Regions from separate parts of the Paenibacillus cineris genome, predicted to be linked through region 1. Evidence: riboswitches for the same ligand, from Rfam matches in the RefSeq annotation. Region 1 holds a riboswitch; the other holds the start of a gene.
The links. Region 1 has a riboswitch for thiamine pyrophosphate ahead of KI379_RS22420 (ABC transporter substrate-binding protein). Riboswitches for the same ligand answer to the same signal wherever they lie in the genome.

Region 1 (15,023 bases):
AGGTCGGAGACGTTCTTGATCGCGATCGTTCCGGCCGGAATGTTCGTATAATACGAAGCGCCGTTACGTCCGCCCGCCTTGAAAGGAGCCCCTGCTGACAGCACCGGAAGGTTTTCGTATTCGGTCCCCTTCAGGTTTTTCTCAACGTACCACTTCTGGGCGTTGGTGACGATTTGAATGGACGGATCGTCCTGTACGAGTGCAAAATAGCTGTTGATCGGCGCACTGGTTTTGCCTACCGGTCCGCGTACATAATCGATTGTTGCATCATGCTCCGTTTTAACTGCGTTCACGATTTCTTGATCGGCGTCAACGAGCGCCTTTTTGTTTGCCGTATCGTAGATCGGGCGCGCTTCGGTTTTCGAGTCAACGACTTTCCACTTGCCGTCTACGTTCTCCAGGTTCAGGTCGATGATGCCGAGGTGATCGCCCCAGAATCCAGGTTCAACCGCAGGAACGCCGTTAATCGTGCCTTTCTCCAGGTCGACTCCGGTTTTCCCCTTAAATTCGGCGCTCGGGAACGTTTTATGGGCATGTCCGAACAGGATGGCATCAATACCTTCCACCTTGCTCAGATACAGAACGGTATTCTCCATCAGAGGCGTCTCCGGAATATCCTCAAAGCCGGAATGAGGAATGGCGACGATGACGTCGGCTCCTTCCTTCTTCATCTGCGGAATGAACCTTTTGGCGGTCTCCACCATGTCCTTCACGATGACTTTGCCTTCCAGGTTGGCTTTATCCCATTGGGAAATTTGCGGAGGAACGAATGCGATCACACCGACCTTGATCGTCTGCTCCTTACCGTTCTCGTCCGTAACCTTTTTGTCCAAAATCGTATAAGGGGTAAAATAGTTCACGTCGTTGCTGTCATCCTTGTCCCCGTCGTCCTTGTAGACGTTGGCGTTGACAATCGGGAAGTTGGCGCCTTCTTCCGACAGTTTCAGGAAGTCCAGGCCATAGTTGAATTCATGGTTGCCGACACCGCCGGCATCGTAATCCATCAGGTCCATCGCTTTGTAAACCGGGTGCACTTCGCCCTTTTTAAGCGGTTTCACTTTGGCCACGTAGTCGCCAAGCGGATTCCCTTGGATCAAGTCCCCGTTATCGAACAGCAGGCTGTTCTTCGCTTCGTTTCTGGCTGCCTTGATCAGGCTGGCCGTCTTGGCAAACCCGTATTCGTCAGTGGGCTTGTCCGCATAGTAGTCATAGTTGACCATGTTCACGTGCAAATCGGATGTTTCCATGATCCGCAGCTTCACCTTGGATCCGTTGCTGCTGCTGTCCGCAAATACCGGCACCATTGGAACGGCGAGCACGTTGATCGCAACGGCTGCGGCGGTGATGCCTTTGAGGACTTTTTTACGGGACTTCGACATGTTACCCCTCCTAATAGATGTACATCGAGTACGGTGGGCAGAACAAATTTAACCCCTTTATTTAACTAACCATTGTTAAATTAAGTTCTGTCTACAAGAGTAGTTTATATCGATGTAACCTATGAAATAAAGACAAATACATCCAATTCCCAAAAAATAATGCCCGAGAACAAGGTCTCGAGCATCAGGGCGTATCACGGATCTATGAAAATGGTTCCAATTGCTTATGGACACAGTAAATCTACTCGATCCATTCGTGCTTTTCCCCATCTTTCCCCGTATATTCTACACGGACGGGCGTAATTTCAAGCAAGACGTAATCCGGATCATCGGGACCGGTAAACCGCTTCTTGAATTCTTCCTTCCAGATCTGCTTACGCAGGGAGTCCTCAGCCGTTACTTTGCAGGTTCCTTCAATCTCTACAACCTCCCGCGATCCCCCGATTTCATAGCCCAGCAGCAGGGAAACGTGAGGGTTTTCCTCCAGTTCCTCAACTTTATGCGTCTTGCGGTCGGTGACCAGATGGATGCTGAGGCCCTGATTATATAAAGCCATATACCGCTGCTTCGGCCGGTTGCCTTCCACTGTGGCAAATGAGCAAAACTGGTTGTGATCCAGTATTTTGGCAAGATTTTGTTCCAGGATGATTTTCGCTTCCATCTCTAGATGATCCGCTCCTTTCTGCTTCGTGTTGTCCATGGGCGCAGCCCGTACCCATAGTGTACCCTGTCCGGTATAGGATGAACCTTGGAACACGTCAGCTTTTATCCGAGAATAGGCATGACGTGCCCTGAATACCTTGTTATGATGGAGATACCGGCCGTCATCCGGCTTGTCCGCACCAAGAATTTAATACTGTAAAGGAGTTCCTCATGAAACGACTCATTTGGATAGGATGTCTATCCTATTTTCTGATCGGCCTGGCGCATGTCGTGCTGGGATCGGTCCTTCCCGTGCTGCTGGAGCATTATCACCGCGAATACAGCGAAGGCGGGACGCTGATCTTTACCCAGTTCGCCGGTTTTCTGGCCGGTGTGCTCGTATCCCCGTGGCTGAACCGCCGTTTTGGTAAAAGGGGCGGGCTGCTGATCGCCATCGGCCTGCTTACGGCCGCCGAGCTGGTCTATACCCTGCTGCCGCCTTGGGAATGGCTGTACGCCATTGCCGTGTGCGCAGGCTTTGGTTTCGGCATGATTGAAGCGGTGATCGGCACCATTATTATTGCAGCAATTACCGATAAAACCGCTGTGGCGATGAGCCGCCTGGAGGTCTTTTTCGGGGTCGGGGCCATGGTCATGCCGCTAATCGCAAGCGGATTCATTACGGAAGGATGGTGGAGGTTTTCGTTCCTCGTCATTTCGCTGATCGCCCTCGTCACGCTGCTGTTCTGGTCGAAGGCCTCCTTCGGTGAAATCGATGCCGTGCTGAGCGCCAAAGGGCCTGCCGCTTCCGTATCCGGTCAAGAGCATGCCTCGCCCAAACGCTTCCCTTATCAAGGCGGAGCTTTCGGCATTCTCGTCCTCTTTATCGTATTCTTCTTTCTGTACGTCGGCACCGAGATGAGCCTGGCCAACTTTATGCCCGCCATCCTGATTGAGAAAATGGGCATGAAGGAAGCCGCCGCGGCGCTCAGCGTCACCTGCTTCTGGATCGCGATGTCCGTCGGCCGGATCTTTGCCGGCGTCGTCGCCGAAAAGATTCATTACCGGGTCTACGTGCTGTTCAGCTGCCTCATCACCCTGGTGCTGCTGATCGTGTTCCCGCTGATGGGCCAGGTATGGTCGGCTTTCGCGATCATCCTGCTGCTCGGGCTGTTCATGTCGGGGATCTTTTCGATTGCGCTCGTATTTGCGAGCAAGCTGCTGCAGGGCAGCGAAGAATCGACACCCAGCATTTTGATCGCCTCCGGCGGCGTCGGCGGAGCCATCCTGCCGCTTATCATGGGCTGGAGCCTGGACCATCTGGAAGTGAACCAGTCGGCATGGATGCTCGCGGTGTTCACTGCCGGCATGGTCGTGCTCAGCTTTGCGGCTTTCCAGCTGCAGCGGCGGAAGCTGGTTCACCAGAGCGGACTGCAGGGGCCATCAGGTGCAGGAAAATAAGCTATTCAAATTAAAGGCGGGCCAGCAGGTCCGTTTTTTTTATTTTCGTATAACCTCTAAAATTATATTTACAGGTTATAAAAATACAGCTATACTCCAATTATAACTTGTAATACAAATTTTAGAGGTTATACAAAGGAGATGGATGACATGGAACTTCAAAAGCTTCCCTGGGCAGGCATTCGAGTGACGGCAGGAGCCACATCGGTGGTCATTGACCCGCTTTATCATTTTCCGGAAAGATACGCCAAGTCTCACGAACCGCTCTTCCCGCTTAACGAATACGGCCCGGCAGATGCGGTGCTGATTACCCATGAGCATGCGGATCACTTTGATCCCCAGGCCATCATCGATGCCTACGGGGCTGACATTCCCGTGTACCTCCCGCAGGAGAGCGTCCTCCTTGCTGAAAATAGCGGCCTCAACCGCGTAATCGGTGCTTCCGTCGGCGATGCCTTCCAAATCGGTGCGCTGAGCGCAGCCGCCACGTACTCCGTCGACGGGGTCGGAGACGTGCAGATCGCCTGGGCGCTGAGCGACGGCGAGCACCGCCTGCTCCACTGCGGAGATACGCTGTGGCACGGTTACTGGTGGAAGATTGCCGCGGCTCACGGCCCATTCGATGCGGTATGCCTGCCGGTGAACGGTGCCGTTCTGGAACGTCCTGATCGTCAGCCGCCCAGCGGCATGCCGATTACGCTGCTTCCAGAACAAGCGGCCGCGGCCGCACGCGTTCTCGGGGCCAAACGGCTGGTGCCGATCCACCATACCGCCATCCACCATCCGCCTGTATACCTGCAGACTCCCGATTGGCAAAATCGCCTGCGGGCTGCAGTTGGTGATACAATGGACATAGCATTCCTGAACACAAAGGAAACGATTACTCTATAAAGGATGACGCATCATGGATAAATCCCCTTCCCGCAACGTGCTGGGGGGCGCCCTGTGGATCAATCTCGCCAATACGGTGCGCATGCGGGAGCACCGGGTCACGGATATGCTGGAGGAGCCAGGTTATTTAGACGAATGGCTCCACGATAATGAATTGCACGGCTTGAACAATACCGCAGGGGCAGCTTCAGCTGTGACGCGGGAAGACCTGCTGCCCGAACTGCTCCGTCTGCGCGGCGTGTGCCGGCTCGTTCTAGAAGACCTGGACCATGGCGGCACCTTGTCGGATGACGCATTCGCCGCCATGGAGGCCGAAGCTTCGCGGTTAGACGTGGCGCTCCGGGCTGAGCGGGATGCGCAGGGCACCCCCCTTCTCATCACCTACGGACAAACCGCCGTCCAAGGCGTGCTGTACCCCATCGTCCGCTCCCTGTTCGAGACGCTGGCAAACGTATCTTCGGACCGCATCCGGATTTGCGAGCATGACGACTGCATCCTGCACTTTGTGGACACCTCTAAGAGCGGCAAGCGGCGCTGGTGCAGCATGGAAACTTGCGGCAACCGCCATAAGGCGGCCGAATTTTATGCGAAGAAGAAGCAGCGCGGGCACTAAAATAAGCCTGGGATCGTCTGATGGACATCCCGGGCTTTAGTCAAATAAGCCTGTTGCCTTGTTCACTGCCCTTGATTTATATGGCGGACACTCTCCAGCTTAGCTCCTTTGTCCAACGACTTGTAGGAGTATGTCGATAGGTACGTTCTTCCGACCTCTAACAAGTTCCAAGTGTTTTCATTATCGACTTTAATTTTAACTGGCCCTTCTTCTTTACTATGGGTGTTCTCGACGACAATCCAATATGTCGAGCCAATGAGCTGCTTATCGAGTATCGTTATGTCCCCTCCGCCATACGTTGGCCCGGTACATGCTGTCAACATACACATGAAAAGCCATGCTGCAATTATTTTTTTCAGGACCCTCTCCCCCGTTCCTGACTAGTTCAATACCACCAAGCAGCCTATAATTTATAAACAATGATGTTTACATAAAGTTGCCTTACACCTCGGATTTAAATGCTATAATGGCCTTAATTTAGGGCAAACCCATTACTTATAAGTACTATGAAAAGGAGCTTATACATATGGCTAATAAACGTTTGGATCATGTCGGCATCGTCGTACGGGATTTAGAGTCAACTATCCGATTTTATACCGAGATCGTGGGCCTGGAGCTGAAAGGCAGGCTGACACACACCAACGGCGTGTTCCAGCTGGCGTTTCTCGGCTTCGGGGGCAGTAACGAGACGGAAATCGAGCTCATTCAAGGCTACAGCTACGACCTGCCAGCTGAGGGCACGGTGCACCATTTTGCGATCCATGTCGACGATATTCAGAAGGAATTTGAGCGGATCCAGGCGCTCGACGGCGTGGAGCTGATCGATCAGGAAATCGTGACCCTGCCGAACGGATACCAATATTTCTTTATCTATGGTCCGGAAAAAGAATGGATCGAATTTTTCCAGAGATAATCTGGAATCGGGCGGATGTCTGGACACCCCCATGGGGATGGACTATAATATGGGAGGAAAACAACCCGAAAACCTTATAGAATCCGGGGTGCTGGAATTGGCCGGCTGAGATTGTATCCCTTCAAGATACTGACCCTTTTAACCTGATCTGGGTAATGCCAGCGTAGGAAACCGTTTGTCACGGCTTACAAGCCGTGCTGATCTTGCGCATATGAAGCGTCCCGTTTACGGGGCGCTTTTTTCATTCATACTAGTGAAAAACGGGATTACGCCTTGCGAATGCTTCTATGATTCAGTCACTCAGATCGGCTTACGATTCTAAATATAACGGGGAGAGGGGATCACCGGTCGATGCTTCCACAGAGAGAATAAGAACGGCCGGACATCAAAGGAGAGAGAAAGCCATGAAGAACAAATCCATCGGCCTGCTGCTGGTCTGCATGCTCGTACTGGCGCTTGCCGGATGCGGCGGCAGCCAGAACAACACGGGCGGCGGAGAAGGAACATCCGCTTCCGACACCACGGCAGGCCAGGACAACACCGCAGCGAAGCCGCTGAAGGACGTCAAAGTCGTCCTCGACTGGACGCCCAACACGAACCATACTGGGCTCTATGCTGCCAAAGACTTGGGCTATTATAAAGAAGAAGGCTTGAACGTCGAGATCGTGCAGCCGGGCTCCACCGGCGCCGACGCCATGGTCGCTTCCGGCAAGGCGCCCTTCGGCGTAAGCTATCAGGAGAGCGTGACCCAGGCCCGCACGCAGGGCGTGCCGCTCGTCTCGATCGCCGCGGTCATCCAGCACAATACGTCGGGCTTTGCCGCACCGGTGGACCGGGGGATCAAGACGCCGAAGGATTTTGAAGGCAAAACCTACGGCGGCTGGGGTTCCCCTGTCGAAGAAGCTGTCATGGGCTCCATCATGGAGATCGACAAGGCGGACGTGAAGAAGGTAAAAATCGTCAACATGGGCGACGCCGATTATTTTACCGCCGTGAAGCGGGACATCGACTTCGCCTGGATCTTCTACGGCTGGACCGGTATCGAGGCGAAGCTGCGCGGCGAGCCGCTGGACATGCTGTATGTCAAAGATTATTCCGAGAAGCTGGACTACTACACACCGGTTCTCGTAACAAACGAGAAGCAGATCAAGGATGACCCCGAGCTGGTTAAAGCGTTTATGCGCGCGACCGCCAAAGGTTATCAGTACGCGATCGACAAGCCGGAAGAAGCTGCCAACCTGCTGCTGAAGGACGTGCCGGACCTCGATAAGCAGCTGGTGATCGAAAGCCAGAAATGGTTAAGTCCTAAATATCAAGACGACGCAGCCCGCTGGGGCGAGCAGAAGGAACAGATCTGGAAGGGCTATTCCGACTGGATGTACGATCACAAGCTGCTGGACAAGCCGCTGGACGTGAAGAGTGCGTACACGAACGACTTTTTGCCGGAACAATAAGCCGCACATAACCTAAGAGTTACCGTAACCTATGAAGAGAGGAAGTAGATTCGCATGGCCAATACGCTGTTAAGCATTCAGGTGATCCCGAAGACGCCGGGCAACGAAGACTCATACGCCTACGTCGATCGTGCCATTGAGGTCATTCAGCAGTCCGGCGTGAAGCATGAGGTGCACCCGCTGGAAACGACGATGGAGGGCGAGCTGGAGGAGCTGCTGGACGTCGTGCGCAAAATGCACGAAGCTCTGGTGGCTGCAGGCAGCCCGAGTATCATCTCCCAGGTCAAAATCGCCCATAATCCCGGCGGAATCAGCATGGACAAGCTGACGGAGAAGTACCGTCCATGAGAAGCTGGTGGAAAAACGTATGGCCGCCCCTCGTGGCGGTCATCTTCTTTTTGCTCGTATGGCAGCTGCTGACCTCCCTGTTCCATATTGAACAATGGATTTTGCCTGCGCCGAGCGACATCGCCCGGGAAGCCGCGGCCGCTTCCGGCGGCTTGTGGGAGCATGTGTGGGCCACGCTGAAGCTGACCGTATTCGGCTTCGCCATCGGAACCGCCATCGGGCTGGTCATCGCACTGATTCTGCATTTGATTCCGTTTTTAAAACAGGCGCTGTATCCGCTGCTCATTCTAAGCCAAAATATCCCGACCATCGCCCTCGCCCCCCTGCTGATGATCTGGTTCGGCTTCGGCCTCCTGCCCAAGCTGATCGTCATCACGCTCGTCTGCTTTTTCCCGGTGGCGGTCGCCGCCCTGGGCGGCTTGAAGCAGACCGATCCCGTCATGATGAACTACATGCGCATGATCGGGGCGGGCAAGGGCCAAATTTTCGCCAAGCTGGAGCTGCCCCACGCGCTCCCTTCCATCTTCTCCGGCATTAAAATTGCCGCCACCTACAGTGTCATGGGTGCGATTATCGCCGAGTGGCTGGGGGCCGACAAGGGCATCGGCTATTATATGATGCTGCAAAAATCGGGCTACCGCACCGACCGCATGTTCGTGGCGATCATGATCATCGTCGTGCTGAGCCTGCTGATGTTCGGGCTGATTGCGCTGCTCGAAAAATGGTTCGTCCGCTGGAAGCCGAAGCAGGGCTAGCGGGCCAGGCCGGAAAGGAGAAATACCGTGATGAATAAAAAAACCGCGCCCGCGCTGGAGATCGTCTCCGTCAGCAAAAGCTTCAAAGAGAAGCGCCGAACACTGCCGGTACTCAGCGACATCTCGCTGACCGTGGGCCAAGGCGAATTCGTGTCCATCATCGGGCCGTCGGGAAGCGGCAAGAGCACGCTGCTGCACGTGATCGGCGGGCTGACCCGCCCGGATGCCGGCACCGTCCGGATGAACGGCGCCGAGGTAACCGGGCAGCAGGGGCATATCAGCTACATGCCGCAGCAGCCCGCCCTGTTCCCTTGGCGGACGATCGAGGACAATGTGCTGCTGGCCCAGGAGGTGCACGGCCCTGTCAGCCGGGAGGCCCGTGAGGACGCGCGGCGCTGGCTCGCCAAAGTCGGCCTGGCCGGCTTTGAGAAGGCGCATCCGCATACGCTGTCGGGCGGCATGCAGCAGCGGGCGGCCTTTCTCCGCGCGCTGCTCAGCCCGCAGGAGCTGATGTGCCTGGACGAGCCGTTCAGCGCGCTCGATGCGCTGACCCGCAGCGACATGCAGCGCTGGCTGCTCGACATTTGGGAAGAGAACCGCCGCTCGGTTCTCTTCATTACGCACAACATCGAGGAGGCGCTGCTGCTCTCGAGCCGCATTTACGTCTTCTCGAGCCGGCCGGCCGCGGTGCTGCACGCCATCGACGTGCCGTTTCCGCGCCCGCGGCGCGAGGAAGTGACGGAGGCTCCCGAGTTTCTCCAGCTGAAGCGTCAGCTGAGCGAATGGATGCGCGAGGAGCAGCGAAAAATGCAGGCTGCACAGCAAGGAGGTTCACGCCAATGAGCGGCAACCACAGCGAAGTAAACCCTTCAAACGGCCATGAGTTGGTCCTCGACCGGGCAGCAGCGGCATCCGCATCGCCGGCGGAGGCGAACCTGCCGCCGCTCGCGCCCTTGATCGATGCCCATGTTCATCTCGATACTTATAAGGAGCACGAGACGCAGGCGCTGCTCGGGAGCCTGAAAGATGCAGGCGTCGCAGCCGTCATCGGCGTGTCCATGGATTTGGTATCGAGCCAAGCCAATCTGAGGCTTGCCCAGGCTTGGCCCGGGCAGGTCTATCCCGCCTTCGGCTTCCATCCCGAGCAGCCGCTCCCTGCCGACCGGGAGATCGACGCACTCTTCGGCTGGATGGCGGAGCATGCGGACGACATGGTCGCCGTCGGCGAAGTCGGCCTGCCGTACTACTCGCGTCTGGAGGCTGCCGAAGCCGGGCTTCCTTGGGATAACGGACCGTACGAGGCGCTGCTTGAGCGCTTCGTACGTTTTGCCCGGGACCATGACAAGCCGATCGTGCTGCACGCCGTTTATGAGGATGCGGATACCGCCTGCGATCTGCTGGAGAAGCACGGCGTCTCCCGCGCCCATTTCCACTGGTTCAAAGGATCGGCGGACACCGTGCGGCGCATGGCGGATCGCGGATATTACGTTTCGTTTACGCCGGATATCGCCTATGAGGCGGAAATCCAGGAGCTCGCGCGCCGGTATCCCGCCTCCCAGGTGATGACCGAGACCGACGGGCCTTGGCCGTTCGAAGGGCCGTTTGCCGGTCAGATGACCCATCCCCGCATGACCGCAGAGGTGGCCTCGGTATGGAGCAGTCTTCGTGACGTCCCCCTGCCGGAAGCCAGGGCGCTGCTGCATGCCAATGCCTGCCGTTTTTACGGCCTTCTGCGCTAAATGAAAAAAGGGTCTGCCCGCTACGGACAGGCCTTTTTCTTTTCCCTCTCCAAATTCAATTTCACCTATCTTCGGGTGTTATCCGCCAACGAGTGCCTCTCCGGTTTCAAGCAGCGTCTTTAAGCCTGAGAGCACGATCGGAAATCCCCTTTCAACAATTTTTGCGGTTTCAGCGGCTTGTTCCATTTCATCATGCACAACGGTGACGAGGGTTACGCCCTTAAGGTTTTCATGTGAACCGATCTCCCACGTAATGCGTATCGGGGGCTCGTTTTTCACCCCCGGAAACGCAACATACCGCCAACTCATCACGAGTTTACTCGGAGGATCGATGTCGAGAATGATTCCTTCCGCCCTCTTCTCTTCCCCGTTCCATAGTTCGAATGGGGACTCGATTTGCCAATCGGAACGGAAGGCGCAATGGTGCCAAAATGTTGACGTCTTGGCCGGATCCGTAATCGCTTGCCAAACCTGCTCAGGGGTTGCCTTAATCGCGATCCGACTTACATGACGGGGGTTGCTTTCCATTTTCATTTCACGCTCCAGTTCAAAAAAATGTTTTGTTTCGCTTGACACGTTACTTTTTGGTAACATATGATGAGGGTATCATAAGTGACTTTATAGTCACATGATAGCGCAAATGGATTTGTTTGTCAGCCGGCGGCATGCAAATCGCATAAAAAATGAATGGGAGCTGATCTTCTATATGACTGAACAGATGATGAACACTCCACAACATGAGGCAGACCGCCTTGATGAGGCAGGGATTCCGCCTATGCAGCTGCACCACATTGGGTTTAAAACGGCAAGGTTTCTGGAGATGCGGGCGTTCTATCGCACCTTCCTCGGGGTCACACCGTCCCTGGAAGTGGAAGGTATCGGTGGTTTTTACACCTTCGATCTGGCTCACCATCGCCTGGTTCTCTTTCATGATCCCGCATGTATCGAACAGGTACCCGCAAGCGCGGGCATGCATCATGTAGCATTCATCTACAGCATTGACGATCTCATGCGGACGTACCAACGTCTGAAACACAAGGGGCTGCTGCCGTATATGGCGATGAACCATGGTCCAAATACGTCATTCTATTACCGCGATCCTGACAACAATGCCCTGGAACTCCAAGTCGACAATTACGGACCTGACTTGCTCAAGGGTCTGGAAGCCATGCGCGCGCTTCAGCAATGTTCCAATCCCGTCGAAGCACTCGGAGTCATGGTGAATCCGGAAACCTTTTTGAAAGCCTGGCAGGAGGGAGCAACACTCACGGAGTTACACGAACGTTCCTACGCGGGAGAATTTGCCGAAGGTACACCTTCGATCCCAATATAAAGGCAGAGTTGTCGGAGAAAAAAGCGCACTGTAAACACAGAGGAGGATAAAAGCAATGAGCAGCATTCAGAGTATTGTTGATCGCTTCGAGATCGAAGCGCTGCGCGGCGAGTTCACCGACTCGGTGATGATGCGCGACCCCGACCGTCTAGCGTCCTTGTTCACAGATGATGGCGTGTGGCGGATTCCGGGTGCGGGCGTTGAACTCACCGGCCGGGAGCAGATTCGAGACGGAAGCAAGCGGCTGCAAAGCCAGTGGGACTTTTTCGTGCAGACCACACACCCGGGCACGATCCAGATCGATGGCGATGCCGCGGCCGGCCGTGCCTACATCTCTGAGCTCGCCCGCCTGCAAGACGGCAGGAGCGGACTGAACTACGCCGTGTACCATGACCGCTACCAGCGCACGAAGGACGGCTGGAAGTTCGCCGAGCGCGTCTACGAGGTCAGATACCTCGACACCACACCGCTTTCGGGATCGGCGCAAATCGAATCACATGAGTAGAAATCGAAGTTCCCGCGCCCCGCTGAGGGGCGCCGGCTTTTAAGTGCAAGTATCCACTCGGGGCGGATTGGCCATCAGGGGTTGAAGCTCCCTTTTTTAAGAATGATTGTTTACATATAGACGATGCCTCGTCTTAATACAGCTTCTGCTTGTTTTCAATCCGCTTGGTATCCAGATTCAGTTCCTGATAGTAGATCATGTTCTTGTCCACCTTGGTCACGTTGAAGATAACGCCGGTCTTCCGGGACGTTTCGGGACCCTTCACCACGGTGACGGTCTCAGCGAACACCTCGTCCGGATCCGGCACGGCTTTCAAGGAATCTACACTGATCTGGCTTCGGTACGTATTCGGATGCTTATCGAAATACTCCGTAGACCGGATCAGCCTGCCATCCTCATCCCATCTGGGCTCGCCGAAGGTGTTCAGCACCGCGTAGGGCTTCAAATCTCCGGTATAGTAAAGCTCCGATTTATAGCGGTCGGGATTGCGGCTCGTTACCCGGGTGACGATAAAGTATGGCCCGGTAGGGCTTAGGGATACGCTTGACTCCTTGGCGCTGTATGTATGCTTGATGACGAGCTTTTCCGTTTTCGCCTGAAAGTCCCCGAAATAGACCTCAAAGCTGCTGCTGGCCGTCGATTTGATGTATACGTATTTTTGGGTGAGCCGGGAGTAGCTCAAGCTTTTCACGGTCCCTGCGTTCGTCAGGGCCTTCATCTGATCGGCAAAAGAGGCGTTACTCCCCTGAACCCCCTGCTCCGCTGTTCCAGCTGCCCCACCTGATGAATGCCCGTTCTCCGCATTGCCAGGCTTTCCTGCCTCCTCGCCGGCGCTGATGGGAGCAGGAGTCCTTCCAAGGCCGTCATTCAAGCCGCCCGGTTCCGTGCAACCCGCCAAAGCCAGAAGCATACAGCATCCCGGCAGTACCATTTTGAATCTTGTCCGCATGTATGGCTGCTCCTTTTCCATAAAATAATCATTTCTATATCTTTCAATCTGGGATAGCGATTATAAGCATTATAGAGACCCCTGCTTGTCTATAAAAGGGCGGCTCCGTTACTTTTGGATGAAGGTTTTGTCACCATTCCTAAGTTATTTACCCAGGAAAAGGAAAATTGGCACAACAGACACAATAAAAAAGAGACCTGCGCTATTTTAAACGCAAGCCTCTTTTTTATCATAATCGAGTTACGGCGGCTGCCGGTTTATTTTTTCATAAAGCCTTTACCGCTCAAAAACTCCCGCATATGCAGCCGGATTGGCTCGGCCAAACGATCGGCCATAATCTGCGACCAAGGCGTATCCCGCTTGCCGCCGGTACGCTCGGACAGGTAGCGCTGCATCGTTTGATCATATGCCTGCACCGGCTCCTGAATCCGCTCCTCGTTGTAACCGTTGCGGTGCAGAACCGCCTCCACCGGCAGCCGCGGACGAATACCCGGCTCCTGATCCGGCACACCCAGGCACATGCCGAATACCGGGTAGACAAGCTCCGGCAGGTTCAGCAGCTCTGACAATTCGGCGATACGGTTACGGACGCCGCCGATATAGACGATGCCAAGCCCGAGCGATTCCGCGGCGACCGCCGCCGTCTGTGCCGCTAAGGCCGCATCGACCGTGGCCACGATAAAATTCTCCGTCGAATCCACGTACGACTCCCGGCCGGCCATGTGCCCGGCGGTGACCTGATCCAAACGGTGCAAATCCGCGCACCAGATCAGAAACACCGGGCATTCCTCGATATAGGCCTGATTGCCGGCTAATTCGGCCAGCTGCTTCTTCAGGGCCGGGTCCGTGGCCGCGATAACGCTGTAGGCCTGAACATTGCTGGAAGTGGAAGCGCACTGTGCCGCAGAAATGATCTCGTTCAGCTGCTGCTCCGTGACCGGTTCATTCTTGAACTTGCGGATGGAGCGGTGGTTTTTTATTAAGGATATAACCTCGTTCATCAGTCATACATCTCCTAACGCGAGTGGTTATTGTCTAGCCGCCTCATGACTTGTACCGCACCTGCAATCGCGTGAATACAGGCAGACATGCACCCTTTTATTATAAACCAATCCTCTTCCTTTCAAAAAATGGATGCCTTGTGGCTTCCCCTGTTCTATTTTTCATAGAAATCCATTAGAGTGTATTTAGATAAACGTCTAATTTCACTTACGCTAAATCAATTATTGTTTGTTAATCACGTTAACGATTTGAACCGCAACACTAACGGTCTATGCCAAGGAGGCCCCTTTATGAATCCGATTGCCACCAGCACCACCTTTTATCTCGTCCGGCACGGCACCAAGGTCCGCGCCATAGGCGATGTCCCGCTTTCCCCCGAGGGAGTACTGGAAGCCCGTCAGACCGCCCGGCATTTAGGCCGGCTGCCCCTGGCCGCGATTGTGTCCAGCCCGCTCCGGCGGGCGGCGGACACGGCCGGATATATCGCTGAAGCGTCCGGCCTTCCCGTGCACACCGATGTGCGCCTGAGGGAGCGCGCCAACTGGGGCGACCTTCCCGGCCAAACCTTCGAAGCGTTTGTGCGCATGTGGGAACGATGCACGAACGACCGGGATTACGTCCCTCCCGTCGGCGACTCCGCGCGGCAGGCCGGTGACCGGCTGTCATCGCTGCTGTCGGAGCAGGCTTTGCAGCTTCCGGGCAAACATCTCGCCTTGGTCACCCACGGCGGACTGATCACGGATTTTCTGCTCAATGCCTTTCCCGAGAGCGAGCTGAACCGCTGGCACCCCTCCTTTGTCTCCAGGCAGAGCGAGTTGGTGCCGGAGTGCTCGATCACGACCGTCCTGTCCGGCGGGCACGGTGGATTCGTTCTGGCCGGGTTCGCCTCCATCCAGCATCTTCAGAAGTAACCGGCAGCACAAAGCCCCGGCAGGGGGATTGTGGCACAGTCCCTGCCAGGGCTCAGATGGATCCGTCCATGAAGCGCATGGCGATCCGTTATCTGTTGAGCGAGTTCCACATCGAAACATGGCTTCAT
Region 2 (4,875 bases), on a different contig from region 1:
CTGCGGACAGAATCTCGGATAGCGTACATCAGCTCGCCTTCGGCGTGGTCCGGCAGCTGGAGCAGCATTTGCCTTTTGCGGCGGACCTTGGCCTGGATATCGGCGTCACGAAGGGCGGCAAGCCGTATTTTATTGAATGCAACGGACGGGATCAGCGTTACGGCTTCCGAAACGCCAATATGCCCCAATATTGGAAAAAAACCTATCGTGAGCCCATGGCCTATGCCCGGTACCTGGTAAATCGGCAGCACGCCGGCATAGGACTTTGAGCACGGATCCCGGGTTAGTCTGCCATAAATTGTGCGCAACCTCCGGAAATCCGGTAAAGCAGGTAAAAACGCAGAACGGGAAACCGGGAAAACAACGGATGCCGGACAAAAAGATGCTTAAACGAAAGACCGAAAATGCGTCATGCTGCTTTTTCGGTCTGTTCTGCATCGGCTAATAGCTATCATACGGCTTAACCTTGTCCATGGTACCTGACATCTTCGATGCCGAACCAGGGAACGGCAGCGGCCGCATAGTACGCAGCCGCTAGGGCAATGACGAACATGAGAACCGCCAGCCCGTCATACCTGCTGAAAGCCGACGGATAATAGTACGTTCTGCGCCCCGACCCGCTGAACTGCTTCGCTTCCATCGCCACGGCAACGCGGTGCGCCCGGCGGATGCTCTGCGACAGCAGCGGCACCGCATACAACCGGACATGCTGAAGGAGGCCACTCGGCCCCCAGCCTGTCCGTACGCCGCGGATCCGCAGCGCCTGCCTGCGGATGAGAAACTCCTCCCATACGATGGACAGCAGCCGGATCGACGCCATGAAGCTGTATGCGAATTTGGGGGGAAGGCGAAAATTTTGCATCAGTGAATAGAACAGCTTGACGGACGGCGTGGTCATGACGAAGAGCAGTCCTTCTGCCGCAAAGGCAATCGTCCGGAATCCCAGGTGCAGCCCGCGGTAGAAGCTTTCCTCGGATACGCGGAACAGCCCCCACTGCCACCAGACGTGATCCCCTTTCCCGAAAAGGATCATCGTCAGGGATGAAGAGACGAATACGAGGCTGAAGGAGAGAACGAGCAGCCCCACCTTCCATGCCGGATAACCGCTGAGCAGAAACAGGAGGGCGATGTAGACCGCTGCCTGATAGACGGCAAAATCCATGCTTCGCGTCTGAATCGTAACGATAAACAACATGATCAGCACGGCGAGCTTCAGCGAGGGATTCGCCCGGTGCAGCCAGGTATGACGGCTCGGAGTTAAAAACCGGTTCATCCGCTCACCTCCTCCTGGGCATTCGAAGCTGCGCCTTCTCCCTCAAGCCTCCGCCTCCCGGGCTTTATCGCCGTCAGGCTTCCGCCTTGGATTTCCCATACCTGGGTAGCGGCCAGCTCAGCGATTTCTCGCTCATGCGTCACCATAATGATCGCCGTGCCGCTGCGGCGAAGCGCTTCGCAGTATTCCAGGATCGCAAAGGCGTTGCGGGCATCCTGCCCGAACGTCGGTTCATCCAGCAGCAGCACCCCCTGGCGGCGGACCGCCGCGGTGGCAACGCTCAGCCTGCGTTTCTGTCCGGTCGAGAGCTGATACGGATGCCGGTTCTCCAAGCCATGCAAATGAAACGTCTTCAGGCAGTCTTCGGCTTTACGCTCCACCTCAGCCCGCGACATGCCGCCCTGCATGTGAAGGGAAAAGGCCGTCTCCTCCAGTACTGTCTGGGCCACAAACTGAAACTCCGGGTTCTGAAACACGAACCCGATCCGGTCCGAAGGGCAGGTCCGCTTCCTGCCCCTTCCCTGCAGCAGCCTGCCTTCCAGCACGTAGCTGCCGGCTGTCGGAAGAAGCTGCATCAGGCTCAGCAGCAAGGAGCTTTTCCCCGCCCCGTTAGGACCGACAACAGCGACAAAATCGCCGGCATATACCTCCGCCTCTTCCACCATAATCGCCGGCTCATCTCCGCGGAGACCGACAAACCCCCGCAAGGAGAAGACCGGCGCCGCCAAGTCCGCACCTTGCTGCGGGGATTGCACCAGGCCGCTGTTCCATGTATCCCGGTGACGGATATAATCCTCCCAAACGCCGGGATACCAAATGCCATTTTCCTGAAGGGTCCGGCGGTACGCCGTGAAGATTTCGGCCGGCTTGCCGTCGGCCAGAATGCTTCCGTCCCGCGCGAACAGAACGATCCGGTCGACCCAGTTCACGATTTCTTCGATTCGGTGCTCGACGATCAGCACGGTCCGTCCGGCCGATACACCGCGAACCGCCTCCCAAATTTGCTGTCTCCCCTCGGGGTCCAGCAGCGCCGAGGGCTCATCCAGCAGGAGCACTTCCGGTTCCAGCAGGAGGACCGAGGCGAGCGCGAGCCGCTGCTTCATCCCCAGGGACAGCCGTTCAATCGGAGTGTGCAGCTCTTCGAGGTCCAGGCCGACCCGTCCGAGCGCCTCCCGCATCCGTGGCACCATATCCTCCCTGGCTACTTGGCGGTTCTCCAGCACAAACGCCAGCTCCTCATCGACATACGGCATGCAGAACTGGGTATCCGGGTCCTGAAATACATACCCGCACGAGCGGGGCTTCCGAATGTCCGCATATTTGAGCGGAACGTCAATGACTGCCGGAATCAACCCGCCGAGCACCTGCAGCAGCGTCGATTTCCCGCATCCGCTTGGGCCGAGCAGAAGCACCTTTTCCCCGGCCGGCACGGACAGGGAAACATCCTTGAACACGAACGCCTTCTCACCCGGAAACTTCAGGCGCAGGTCCGTTACCGAAACGGCAATTTGCCTGCTCCCTTGATCCGTCCTTTGATCCGCTCCTTGACCCGTCTCATGCACCGCCGAATGCTGCATCGTCGCGATACCCCGGTTAGTCTCAGTCATGATCGAGCGCTTCATAATCCTTGGCTGTCACCGGCCGGAGCAGCTGGGTTACTCCGGTTGCTTCCAAAGCTTTGGTCAGGGCATACGCCAGGTACCCTGCGAGTACCGCCGAGCTGATTAACCGCATCACATACTTCAACACGATCATCCATGTCGTATAGTCCGTGACGTAGCCGTAGTACACATCTACCAGGAATGATCCCAATCCCGAAGCCATGCCGGCCAGCGCCGCTACCCCCATGGAGAATTTGCGGTAACGGAACAGGGCGAAGATCAGCTCCGCGGCTAGACCTTGCGCCACGCCGTAAATCGCCAGCTGAAGGCCCCATTCACTGCCGAACAGAATTTCTACGTGAGCCGCGGCAACCTCGGCCAGGAGGGCTACGCCGGGCTTGCGGATCAGCAGCGCGGCAAGCGTCGAAGCGAGGAACCACATGCCGTACATCAGCTCATCCGCTTGGAAAAACAGCGGCTTGAACAAGTCGTTCACCGAACCCCAAAAATGGTACACCACCCCGATCACGAGGGAGAGCAGAATCGTCACGAGCAGGTCGCTGAGCTTGAGCCCCTTCGGCCGATCCATCTGCATCGTACTGCTGTTCATTTGACAACATCCTTTCTTTTTCCAAAATTGGGCAATAAAAAAACCCCCTGGATAAGCGAGGGAGATCGTCAAATAAGCCCATAAAAGGACTTGAATTCTCTACGCTGGCATTATCCAGATCAGATTCCCGGTCAGCAGCGGTTCATTAGCTGCACTCTCAGCCCGATTCGCTCGAGCTCCCGTATTCCCATATGTACACAGATGAACGCAAGGCGCGGCATCGCCGCCTCCTGGTCCCGGAGCCATCGCCGTCCAAAGCGATGAGATGCTTGGGTTCGATTCCGTGTAACAGGCACCTCGCCGCGATGAGTCGACGTCGGGCCCGTATTGATTCCAAAATACATGATCCTCGAAGGATTGGCAATACCATTTTTCTCCGGGTCGGTTTCCAGCATGTGTTGCATATTGATTTGGTAGCCGTTCTATGTCAATATATTCAGAGTGCTACAGGCACGTATGGAAGGGAGATTAGGCATGACAAAGAAATTACTGCGGCTCATGACAGAGCTCTCCTCGCGAAAGTGGCTCTCTTCCATGATGGGACGCTTCTCGCACAGCCGACTCAGCAGAGGGATCATCCCTACGTTTATCAAAAGCTATCAGATCCCGGCGCATGAAGCGGAGAAAGAAATCTATGAATACCGCACGCTCAACGAATTTTTTTCGCGGCGGCTGAAGCCTGGCATGCGTCCAATTCACGAAGGCGAGCACGTACTCACGAGCCCCGTCGACGCCAAGATCACCGCAATGGGTGAAATCACCTCAGGCACGATTCTGAACGTGAAAGGGCAGGATTATTCGGTGGCGGAGCTGCTTAATTTCTCTCCCCACCTGGAGTTATATAAACATGGCTATGTCTTTGTGCTGTACCTCAGCCCTACCGACTATCACCGGATCCACTCTCCAATCACAGGCGTGAAAGTGGAGAGCGAGCATATCAAGGGCCGGTGCTACCCGGTCAATGATTTTGGCATGACCCAGATGAAATCCGTGCTGTGCCGCAATGAGAGGCTGATAACGTATATCAAGGGAGCCCTGGGAGAAGTCGCGGTCGTCAAAGTCGGCGCCATGAATGTCAGCAGCATCCGCTACGACGACGAAACCGCCAATTCCTGGCGTAACGGCGATCCGCTCGCCTATTTTGAGTTCGGTTCGACCGTCGTGCTGCTGATCCAGGACGGCGCATTCACCCCGCGGACAGACCTCCGGACCGGAGATCATGTCCGCATGGGCCAGCTGCTCGGTCAGCTGCACCCGCATAAAGGCTGAACCGGAAGCGAATCCGGCTCAGCCTTTTTTGCTTAGGAGCGCGAGCATAATCCGCTGAAACCACCGGCCCGGAAGCAGCTGCTTGGCCTTCATCGTCCAGCGTGTGCCGGCAGGCAGCGCAT

Region 2: another riboswitch for thiamine pyrophosphate. It lies ahead of KI379_RS30735 (ECF transporter S component); the one in region 1 lies ahead of KI379_RS22420 (ABC transporter substrate-binding protein).

The regions. Positions count from the first base shown of each region.
Region 1 covers NZ_BORU01000002.1:350,770-365,792, reverse strand. Annotated here, with positions in the region: gene KI379_RS22450 (bifunctional 2',3'-cyclic-nucleotide 2'-phosphodiesterase/3'-nucleotidase) at 1-1,379, opposite strand, end outside; gene KI379_RS22445 (pyridoxamine 5'-phosphate oxidase family protein) at 1,621-2,079, opposite strand; gene KI379_RS22440 (MFS transporter) at 2,253-3,482, shown strand; gene KI379_RS22435 (MBL fold metallo-hydrolase) at 3,633-4,373, shown strand; gene KI379_RS22430 (CGNR zinc finger domain-containing protein) at 4,387-4,986, shown strand; gene KI379_RS22425 (VOC family protein) at 5,513-5,899, shown strand; TPP riboswitch at 5,974-6,086, shown strand; gene KI379_RS22420 (ABC transporter substrate-binding protein) at 6,304-7,353, shown strand; gene KI379_RS22415 (thiamine-binding protein) at 7,408-7,701, shown strand; gene KI379_RS22410 (ABC transporter permease) at 7,698-8,456, shown strand; gene KI379_RS22405 (ABC transporter ATP-binding protein) at 8,487-9,299, shown strand; gene KI379_RS22400 (TatD family hydrolase) at 9,296-10,195, shown strand; gene KI379_RS22395 (SRPBCC domain-containing protein) at 10,274-10,729, opposite strand; gene KI379_RS22390 (VOC family protein) at 10,902-11,528, shown strand; gene KI379_RS22385 (nuclear transport factor 2 family protein) at 11,584-12,033, shown strand; gene KI379_RS22380 (hypothetical protein) at 12,167-12,982, opposite strand; gene nfsA (oxygen-insensitive NADPH nitroreductase) at 13,240-13,983, opposite strand; gene KI379_RS22370 (histidine phosphatase family protein) at 14,233-14,895, shown strand; gene KI379_RS22365 (NAD(P)-dependent alcohol dehydrogenase) at 15,023-15,023, opposite strand, start outside.
Region 2 covers NZ_BORU01000005.1:319,179-324,053, reverse strand. Annotated here, with positions in the region: gene KI379_RS30750 (YheC/YheD family endospore coat-associated protein) at 1-269, shown strand, start outside; gene KI379_RS30745 (energy-coupling factor transporter transmembrane component T family protein) at 461-1,273, opposite strand; gene KI379_RS30740 (ABC transporter ATP-binding protein) at 1,270-2,880, opposite strand; gene KI379_RS30735 (ECF transporter S component) at 2,873-3,484, opposite strand; TPP riboswitch at 3,564-3,677, opposite strand; gene asd (archaetidylserine decarboxylase) at 3,959-4,753, shown strand; gene KI379_RS30725 (SDR family oxidoreductase) at 4,772-4,875, opposite strand, start outside.